Regions from separate parts of the Streptomyces sp. NPDC101225 genome, predicted to be linked through region 2. Evidence: riboswitches for the same ligand, from Rfam matches in the RefSeq annotation. Region 2 holds a riboswitch; each other region holds the start of a gene.
What was found. Region 2 has a riboswitch for cyclic di-AMP ahead of ACIRPX_RS36220 (peptidoglycan DD-metalloendopeptidase family protein). Riboswitches for the same ligand answer to the same signal wherever they lie in the genome.

Region 1 (2,192 bases), on a different contig from region 2:
TCCACGCGGCCTGGGTGAGGCCGGCGTTGTCGTACGACTCCGGTCCGACCGCACCCCACAGGCACGGCCTGCCGATCTGCGCGCGGGCGAAGGCGACGGCCCGGTCGGCCTGGGTGCCGACGGGCGTCTCGACGGCGGGGATGCCGGTGTCGAGGACACTGGGCCGCGGTGTCCGCCACTCCTCGGCGGCGGGCACCCCGGTGTCCAGCACGCTGGGCTGCCGCAGCCGTATCCGCCACTCCTCCTCGGCCGTGGCCGCGCCCATGTCGGGCACGGTCGGCTGCCGCGTCCACCACTCCTCGGCGGCGGGCACCCCCGTGTCCAGCACGCTGGGCTGCTGCAGTCGCCACGCCTCCTCGGCCGCACGGCGGGACTGCTCCGCCGGGTCCTGCCATGCGGTGAGGGCCTGGGGCTGGGCGGCGGCGAGCGGAGCCACGGACGTCTGCCGGGCCGTGTAGCGGTACAGCAGGTCGCTGGCCGTCGCGATCTTGCGCTGGTTCGCCTGCTTGGAGCGGCGCAGCACCGTCTGCCTCGGCTCCGGCGGGGCCGCGGGCGGGGCCGAGCTCTCCTGGCGCTGGGCCGGCACGGCGGGCAGCGCGGCCGCCGGACCGGCCGTCAGCTCCGCGGCGGCACGTCCGCGGGACTCCGCGGCGGGCAGTTCGAGCACGGGCCGGGCGGGCGCCTCCAGCTCCCGGGCGGCACCGGCGGCCCGCGGCACGGGCGGGCGCTCGGGCTCCCTCGGGCGGGCCGGCGCACCGGGCCGGGCGGGCATCCGGTCGGCCGGCAGGGTCGCCGGCACCGTCGGGCCCAGGGACGAACGCGCCCCCTGGAACCACTGCCGGGCGATGGTGTCCAGCTCGGGATCCGAGGTCCGCCCACCGCCCGCGGGGGCGCCGCGGCCCCGGGACGCCGACTGCGCCCGGGTGATGTTGTGCAGGCCGGTGTCGCTCTCGGCCCGGTCGTACAGGCTGCTCACCCGTTGCCGGACGTCCTCGCGACTGGGGCCCTCGTCCCCCGTGACCGGTGCGGCGTCGGCGGTCTGCGAGAACAGGGCCACCGAGGTCAGGGCAGCGGTGGCGAGAGCGGAATTGCGCATGCCGGGGCCGGGGCCTCCGGGGCGCGACGATCGTTCCGGCGCCATGGGAGCCGTACTCCTTCCATCTCCGCCTACCGAGTTAGCTGTCGGGTTCGGGCGGTAGATCCGGAAGGTATGCCCTACGGCCCCTGCCCTGGTGGGCGGTCGGGCCGATTCACCCCATCGTTCGGTTGGGTCCCCGGCTCCGGCTGCCGCGCGGGCGCACCGGATTCGGCGGAGGCCGCACGTCCCGGCGGGGCGCCGGAGGAACTCGTGCGGCCTGCCGCCAAACTAGCCAACTTGTGCGGCTCGTGTGAAGGTTGAGGGGCGGAATGTCCGATACGCTTTTGTGACCTTCGTCGTGACGCTCCGTCAGATACGTGGTTCGTGCACACGGCGGGTGCGGAAGGCGACATTCCGTCGCGGACGGCCGGGGTTCGGCACGCGGACGGCGAGGGTTCAGGACCGGCCGGACTCGCTTCGGGCCGCACGCTCGGCGTCGCGCTTCTTGATCCGCGCGCCCTCCTTGCGGACCTCCGCCTGGGTCGCGCGCTCCTTCTGCAGCCACTCGGGCAGCTCCTGCTTCAGCGCCTCGATCTGCTCGGTGGTGAGCGCCTCGGTGACACCGCCGCGCGCGAGGCCCGCGATGGAGACGCCCAGCTTCGCCGCGACCACCGGACGGGGGTGCGGACCGTTGGCCCGCAGCTCGCGCAGCCACGCGGGCGGATCGGCCTGCAGCCGGTCGAGCTCGGCCCGCGAGACGGCACCCTCCCGGAACTCGGCGGGGGTGGCCTCGAGGTACACGCCCAGCTTCTTCGCCGCGGTCGCGGGCTTCATCGTCTGGGGGCTCTGGTGCGACTTCATGGGGCCAAGGGTATCGAGCGGGGGCGACGGCCCCGACCGCGGCCGGTGATCCGGCACCGGGCGCGGCCGGTAGCCTTGCAGCGTGACAGGCTCGGATGAATCCCCCACGTTCCGGCTCGCGTACGTCCCGGGGGCGACGCCCGCGAAGTGGGTGCGGATCTGGAACGAGCGCCTGCCCGAGATCCCGCTGGCCCTCGTCGCCGTACCGGCCGCCGAGGCGTCCGGCGTGCTGCGCGCCGGTGACGCCGACGCC
Region 2 (2,192 bases):
CTGAACGCGGACATGCGGACATACCGAAGGCCGGACCCGGGGATCGAGGTCCGGCCTTCGGTGGCGTGTCAGGCAGGTTGCCGCCGGGGGGGTCAGCCGACGGTGACGCCCTTCGAGCGGAGGTAGGAGACCGGGTCCACGTCGGAGCCGTAGTTCGGCGTGGTGCGGATCTCGAAGTGCAGGTGCGGGCCGGTGACGTTGCCGGTCGCACCGGAGAGGCCGAGCTGCTGGCCCGCGGTCACGGCCTGGCCGGCCGAGACGGATATCTGGGACAAGTGGGCGTACTGCGCGTAGTGGCCGTCGGCCAGCCTGATGACGACCTGGTTGCCGTACGCGCCGCCCCAGCCGGCGGAGACGACCGTGCCCGAGCCGACCGCCTTGACGGTGGTGCCGGTCGGGACGACGAAGTCGACGCCGGTGTGGTAGCCGCTGGACCACATGCTGCCGGCCACCTTGTAGCCGGTACCGATGGCGGAGCTGTTCACCGGGAGGGTGAAGCCGCTGCCGGTGGTCTTGGAGGCCTGCGTCGCGGTGGTCTTCTGCGCCGACGACTTCTTCGCGGCCTGCTTCTTGGCGGCCGGCTTCTTGGCCGGGGCCTTCGGGGCGGCCGAGGACTTGGTGGCGCTCGGCGCGGCCTTCTTGCCGAGCGTCAGCTTCAGGCCCGGGTGGATCAGCGACGGGTCGTCGCCGACGGCCTGGCGGTTGTCCGAGTAGATCTTCTTCCAGCCACCGGACACGTGCTGCTCGTCGGCGATCTTCGCGAGATAGTCGCCGGACCGCACCGAATAGGTCCGAACGCCGTCGTGATGCGCGGCATTCTTCTTCTCGGTGGCCTTCTTCTCGGCGCCCGGAAGGGACTGGACGGCTTTTTGCGAAACCGACTGGGAAACGGAGTCGGCGGTGGCGGCGTGGGCGCCGGTGGCGCCCATGAGCGGGAGCGCGAGCGCGGCGCCACCGGTTCCGGCGACGGCGATGGTGCGGGTGAAGCGCAGGGACTTCGGACGGCGGTGCTTACCCTTCGCGGGCATGACGAATTCCTCTCCGGCGCCTACGAGGTGAGCTGTCGGGTGCGAGCTGGAGATGCCCGGCCGCGCGTTCGACGCGGCTTTACCCCAAGCCGTTCCGGAGACCGGAACAGGCGGTGATACCTGTGGGTCCCCCGCTCCTGCCGTTCACGGGTGAGTTGTGCGGGCACCGGACGGCGGCAGGATTGGGCGTCCGTCCGGATCGGTGGCGAACGTAAGCGACGAGGACGCAATGGGACAAGTGACGGTTCCCCGGGAAAGCGTTTCTGTTGATCCTCAATGGGAAACAGTGGTGACCCTGCGTGGATTACGGAGGTGTCTTCCCGGTCGAATTCCCTTGTGAAACGCGTGAATTACGTGAACATGACGGACCACGTTCGGTCACGGATATGACGCTCCTCACGCGCCGTGCCGCCAGGATGCCTTATTCCGGAGCGAGTTCGGCCAATACGGACACATCGCTCAGATGCGGCGCAGCCGGAGGACGGCCGCGTCGAGATCACCGCGCAGCCCGGTCCGCAGTCCGTGATGCAGAAGGACGGCACCCCTATGGATTTCGCCCGTTTCGTGGCATTCGTACGAGGCTGCCGGGTCAAGACCCTTCAGCCGCAGCGCGGGTACGGGTTCGCCGTAGCGCTGTGCCTGGAGCCAGGCGAGGACGACCGCGTCGTCCCCGCGCACGTACTGCACCGCGCTCAGCCCGCCCGCCGGCGGCCGCAGCCGGTAGAGCTCGCCGTGCTGCACCAGAGGCCGGATCCGCCGGTACAGGGCCACCCACTCCCCCGCCTCGGCCAGCTCCTCCTCGCTCCAGCGGGTGAGGTCGCCGCCGACTCCGAGCACGCCGGCCATGGCACTGACGAACCGGAAGCGCAGCGAGCTGACGCGGCCGTTGAGCTGGGTGTTGGGGCTGTCGGTGACCCAGGCGGCCATCACGCGCGCGGGATGGATCTGGCTGAAGCCGTGCTGGACGGCCAGCCGGTCGAGCGGATCGGTGTTGTCGGAGGTCCACACCTGGTCCGTGCGGCTCATGATCCCCAGGTCGATGCGCCCGCCGCCGCCCGAGCACGACTCGAAGGCGACACCGGGGTGCGCCGCGCGCAGCCGGTCCAACAGGGCGTACAGGGCGTGGACATGGTCGGTCCACAGCCGCTGCGGATACGGCTCGCC
Region 3 (2,192 bases), on a different contig from region 2:
GCACAGCAGAACCCCGCCCCGGTGCGTACGGGGGAACACGCACCGGGGCGGGGAGACCGTGGGGACGGGGCCGGACCCTCACGTGCCCTCCATGCTGGAGGACACGGCTGTCAGGGCGCTGTGGTCCGGCTACCGGCCCGCTGTCACTTGAGGTGCAGCTGCTGGCCGGGGTAGATCAGGTCGGCGTCCTGGACGATGTCCTTGTTGAGCTTGAACAGCTTCGACCAGCCGCCCGCGACGTGGTGCTTCACGGCGATGGAGCTCAGGGTGTCGCCCTTGACGACCTTGTACTCGCCGTCGCCCTTCTCGACCTTCTTGCCGGTCGGGGTGGTGACGGTCTTCTGGCTCTTCTGCGACTTCGCGGCCGGGCGCTCGGAGGAGCGGGAGGCGGCCTGCGACTCGGTGTGGGTGGTGGTGCTCGGCTTCGAGGCGGCGGCGCCGTTGTAGGCGGCGCCGGACAGGCCCGTGCCGCAGACCGGCCAGGCACCCTTGCCCTGGGAGGCGAGCACCTTCTCGGCGACGGCTATCTGCTGCGCCTTGCCGGCCTGGTTGGCCTGCGGGGCGTAGGCCGTGCCGCCGTACGCGGCCCAGGTGGAGGCGGAGAACTGCAGACCGCCGTAGTAGCCGTTGCCGGTGTTGATGGACCAGTTGCCGCCCGACTCGCACTGGGCGACCTTGTCCCACTCGGAGGCGGTGGCGGCGGAGGCGTTGCCGGCCGCCATCAGCGGGGCGGCGATGGCGACACCGGTCAGGCCGGCGAACGCGGCGGCCCGGGTGGCCTTGGAAGGACGACGGTGCTTGCCCTGGCCGGAAAACAGCATGGTTGATCCCCTCACCGACGCCTGCGAGGTGAGCTGTCGGGTTCGGGCCGGTTGAGTTGCCCGGTCGTGCCTCGCTCCCGCTCGGCACGGCTACACCCCAAGCCGCCACCAGCAACTTCCCGGTGGGGCACTTACCTTGGGTCCCCCGCTCCTGCCTACGGCGCTTGACGCGACGACTGTTCCCGTGCGGCCGCTGGCAGGATTCGGCGTTGCGGCGGACGGGGCCCGTGTTGACGAGCGGTGAAGACCGTAGACACGCGATCCGCGGAAATTCAAAGACGATCAGGGCTTCTGAGACTCATCCCACACTTTCACCAAACCGGACATTCCGCGGCGAAGTATGACGTGAACTCCCGTTGGATTTCGCCCTATTCGCCACCGAGTCGCAGGGTCTGACCGGCCGCGATCCGGTTCGGGTCGTCGCCGATGGCCTTCTTGTTCTCGTCATAGAGCGCGCGCCATCCGCCGCTCACGTCACGGGAGTCGGCGATGGACGCGAGAGTGTCGCCGGCCCGGACGGTGTAGGTGCCGGCCGCGTGGCCGTCGGCCCCGGTCTCGTCGGCGCTCGCGCCACGGTGGCGGCCGCCGCCGAGCGCGCCGGTGTCGACCAGGCTCCAGGAACCCGCGGACTGCTCGGAGTTGTCCGAGTCGTCCCCCTTCGCCCGCTCCGCGGGGGAGGTGCCGCCCTCCCGCGCGGCGCTCGGGGCACGACGGGAGGCGGACCCGGACGGCGACGCGGATGCGGTGGATTCGGGTGAGTTGTCCGCCTTGCCCGTGGAGGCCGAAGGGGACGGGCCGGAGGAGGAGTCCAGGAGGGAGCCGTCGGACGAATCCGACGAAGAGGACTCGCCGGACGAGTCGGACGAGGAGGTGCCCGAGGAGTTGGACAGGCCGAAGGAGCTGCCGGACGACCCGGAGCCGGACGAGTCGTCACCGCCGCCCGGCACACCGGTGTCGATGTCCGCCGCGTCGGATTCCTTGCTCAGCCCGGTGGTCAGGCCGCAGGTGTGGAACGCGCCCACGCCCCGGTCCGCCAGGACCTTCTGGGCGACGGCGATCTGCTGGTTGCGGCTGGCCAGGTCGGGGCGGGTGGCGTAGTCGAGACCGCCGTACGCGTCCCAGTCGTCCTGGGTCAGCTGCAGGCCGCCGTAACGGCCGTCGCCGCTGTTCTGGCTCCAGGCTCCGCCGGTCTCGCACTGCGCCACCTTGTCCCACGTGCCACCGCCGTCGGCGGCGCTCGCGCCCGAGGCGGCGAGGAGCGGGAGGGCGATCGCGGAGCCGGTCACCCCGGCCGCGACGACGAGGGCGGGAGCCTGGCGGGGGCGACGGTGTCGACCGTTCCCGGAGAGCATGCGAAGGCCTTTCGGAGAC
Region 4 (2,192 bases), on a different contig from region 2:
TCGTTCAGCCCGTCCAGCAGGGCGGCCGGGTCGAGCACCGGGCGTGGGGCGCCGTCGCGGTAGTACGCCTCCCGGTCCGGCGGCACGTCGAACTTCCCACCGAACAGATCGTCCGGAACCGGCTCCGGTACGTGATCGTCCTCGGGTGGCGGCGGGGACTCCTCCTCGTGCCCGCGAGGGGCCTTGAGGTCCGCCAGGAAGCTGTCGTCAAAGAGGCTGCTCATCGCCATCCGAGTCTAGGGCGCCGCACCGACAGCCCGCCGCCACCCCGGGAACTTCGCCGGATCGGTGACGTGGCGGCCCTCGGAGGCCACGGGTCGCCGGACCTGTCCGCCCGCCGACGCCCCCACACACAGCCCGGCGCCCCCAGCCCGGCGACCCTCACAGCCCGGCGGTCTCCCCCCAGCCCGGCGCCCCCAGCCCGGCGGTCTCCCACAGCCCGGCGCCCCCACCGCCCGCTGTCCAGGTGCGCGCCGTCACGGTCCGCGACCGCTCAGGCGCAGGCGCAGGCGCAGGCGCAGGCGCAGACGCAGACGCGGACGCGGACCTTGCCGTCCCGCGGGCTCACAGCGACGCCGCCCGGGAACGGCGCCTTCACCCCCGTAACCCCCGTACGCCTTCGTGCGAGACCTTGGTCACGCCGCCGGCCAAGAACCGGCCGCCGCAGAGGTCGCCGTGCGCGTCGACGACGGCACCGGTGAGCACGCCGGGGCCGGACGCCCCGCCGCGGGTCCGGCCGCCTGGAGCGCGACCTCCCGCACGCGCGCGGCGGGCTGCGCGGGCTCGCCGTGCGGCTGTGCCTCGGCTCGACGGCGGTGTTCGGCGGCGATGCCGGTCGCGGCCGCCCCCGGACGACCTCGGCGACCGCCGCCGTCAGGCCGGTGCAGGCGGCCTCGGCGATGCACGGACGGCCGATGACCGCGACTGGCTGGAAATTAGCGCTCGGAAGCGGGCACACGACGACAGTTCGGTCACATCATGCACAAATTCCTGCAGATCCTTCCGGGACGACCGCGCCGTGCGCCACCTTGACCAAAGGTCACGAAAATGTATCGGGCATATCGAACATCAACCTTCACAGGGGCCACACGAGTTGGCTACGGTTCCGGGCAGGCCGTACGACCCCCACCGGCGAACGTCGCCGGGCCGCGCGGCCTCCGCCGAGTCCGGTACGCCATCGCGCATCCGGAACCGGGGACCCACCGTTCCCGGGGTGAATCGGCCCGACTCCCGCACGGGGCCCGGACCGTAGGGCAAGCCTTCCGAACCACCCGCCCGAACCCGACAGCTAACCCGGTAGGCGGAACGTGGAAGGAGTCGCCTCCCTTGGCGTCGCACCGCAAGTCCCGCCCCTCAGGTTCGCGCGTCGCAGGCATACGCACCCCCGCTCTCGCCACGGCCGCCCTCACCTCCGTGGCCCTGCTGTCCCAGTCGGCCAACGCCGCCCCCGCGGCCGACGGCAGGCCGAGCGTGGAGGAGGTCGAGAAGAAGGTCGACGACCTCTACCGCCAGGCGGAATCGGCCACCGAGAAGTACAACGCGGCCAAGGAGAAGACCGCCACGCAGCGCAAGCGCGTGGACACCCTCCTGGACGACGTCGCCCAGCGCACCCAGAAGCTCAACGACGAGCGGGAGCGGCTCGGCACCTTCGCCGCGGCCCAGTACCGCACCGGAGCCGCCGCGCCCGACACCGCGACCTTCCTGCTCGCCGACTCCCCGCAGGACTACTTCGACCAGACGCAGCTGATGGGGCGCCTGACCTCACGTCAGAAGAGCGAGGTCGACGACTACTTCACCGAGCAGTCCGCGACGATGAAGAAGCGCGAGCAGGCGTCCAAGGACCTCCAGACGCTCACCACGACACAGAGCGACCTGCGGACCGCCAAGTCCACGGTGCAGAAGAAGCTGTCCGACGCGCGCGAACTGCTGTCGAAGCTGAACGCCGAGGAGAAGGCGCGGCTCGCGGCGATCCAGAAGAAGAAGGAGGAGGAGGCCGCCCGCCAGGCCGCCGAGCTGGCCAAGAAGCAGGCGGCCGCGCAGAAGGCCCAGGAGGAGGCCGCCGCCGCCACCTCCGGCTCGTCCTCGGACTCGGGCTCCACCTCCACGTCGACGTCCACCTCCACCGTCGACTCCACGTACGCCACCAAGGCCGCGAAGGCGCTCGCCTTCGCCCGGGCGCAGATCGGCAAGCC

Region 1: it holds a riboswitch for cyclic di-AMP, as region 2 does, so the genes downstream of both, ACIRPX_RS28255 (C40 family peptidase) here and ACIRPX_RS36220 (peptidoglycan DD-metalloendopeptidase family protein) in region 2, are expected to answer to the same signal.
Region 3: it holds a riboswitch for cyclic di-AMP, as region 2 does, so the genes downstream of both, ACIRPX_RS08310 (transglycosylase family protein) here and ACIRPX_RS36220 (peptidoglycan DD-metalloendopeptidase family protein) in region 2, are expected to answer to the same signal.
Region 4: it holds a riboswitch for cyclic di-AMP, as region 2 does, so the genes downstream of both, ACIRPX_RS24455 (NlpC/P60 family protein) here and ACIRPX_RS36220 (peptidoglycan DD-metalloendopeptidase family protein) in region 2, are expected to answer to the same signal.

What each region holds. Positions count from the first base shown of each region.
Region 1 is NZ_JBIWOE010000023.1:70,734-72,925, forward strand. Features, by position in the region: gene ACIRPX_RS28255 (C40 family peptidase) at 1-1,096, opposite strand, end outside; cyclic di-AMP (ydaO/yuaA leader) riboswitch at 1,150-1,322, opposite strand; gene ACIRPX_RS28260 (DUF5997 family protein) at 1,535-1,939, opposite strand; gene ACIRPX_RS28265 (LysR family substrate-binding domain-containing protein) at 2,022-2,192, shown strand, end outside.
Region 2 is NZ_JBIWOE010000038.1:33,044-35,235, reverse strand. Features, by position in the region: gene ACIRPX_RS36220 (peptidoglycan DD-metalloendopeptidase family protein) at 93-1,028, opposite strand; cyclic di-AMP (ydaO/yuaA leader) riboswitch at 1,033-1,191, opposite strand; gene ACIRPX_RS36215 (alpha-galactosidase) at 1,488-2,192, opposite strand, start outside.
Region 3 is NZ_JBIWOE010000004.1:327,766-329,957, reverse strand. Features, by position in the region: gene ACIRPX_RS08310 (transglycosylase family protein) at 144-821, opposite strand; cyclic di-AMP (ydaO/yuaA leader) riboswitch at 825-994, opposite strand; gene ACIRPX_RS08305 (transglycosylase family protein) at 1,190-2,173, opposite strand.
Region 4 is NZ_JBIWOE010000018.1:77,726-79,917, reverse strand. Features, by position in the region: gene pcrA (DNA helicase PcrA) at 1-224, opposite strand, end outside; cyclic di-AMP (ydaO/yuaA leader) riboswitch at 1,149-1,319, shown strand; gene ACIRPX_RS24455 (NlpC/P60 family protein) at 1,327-2,192, shown strand, end outside.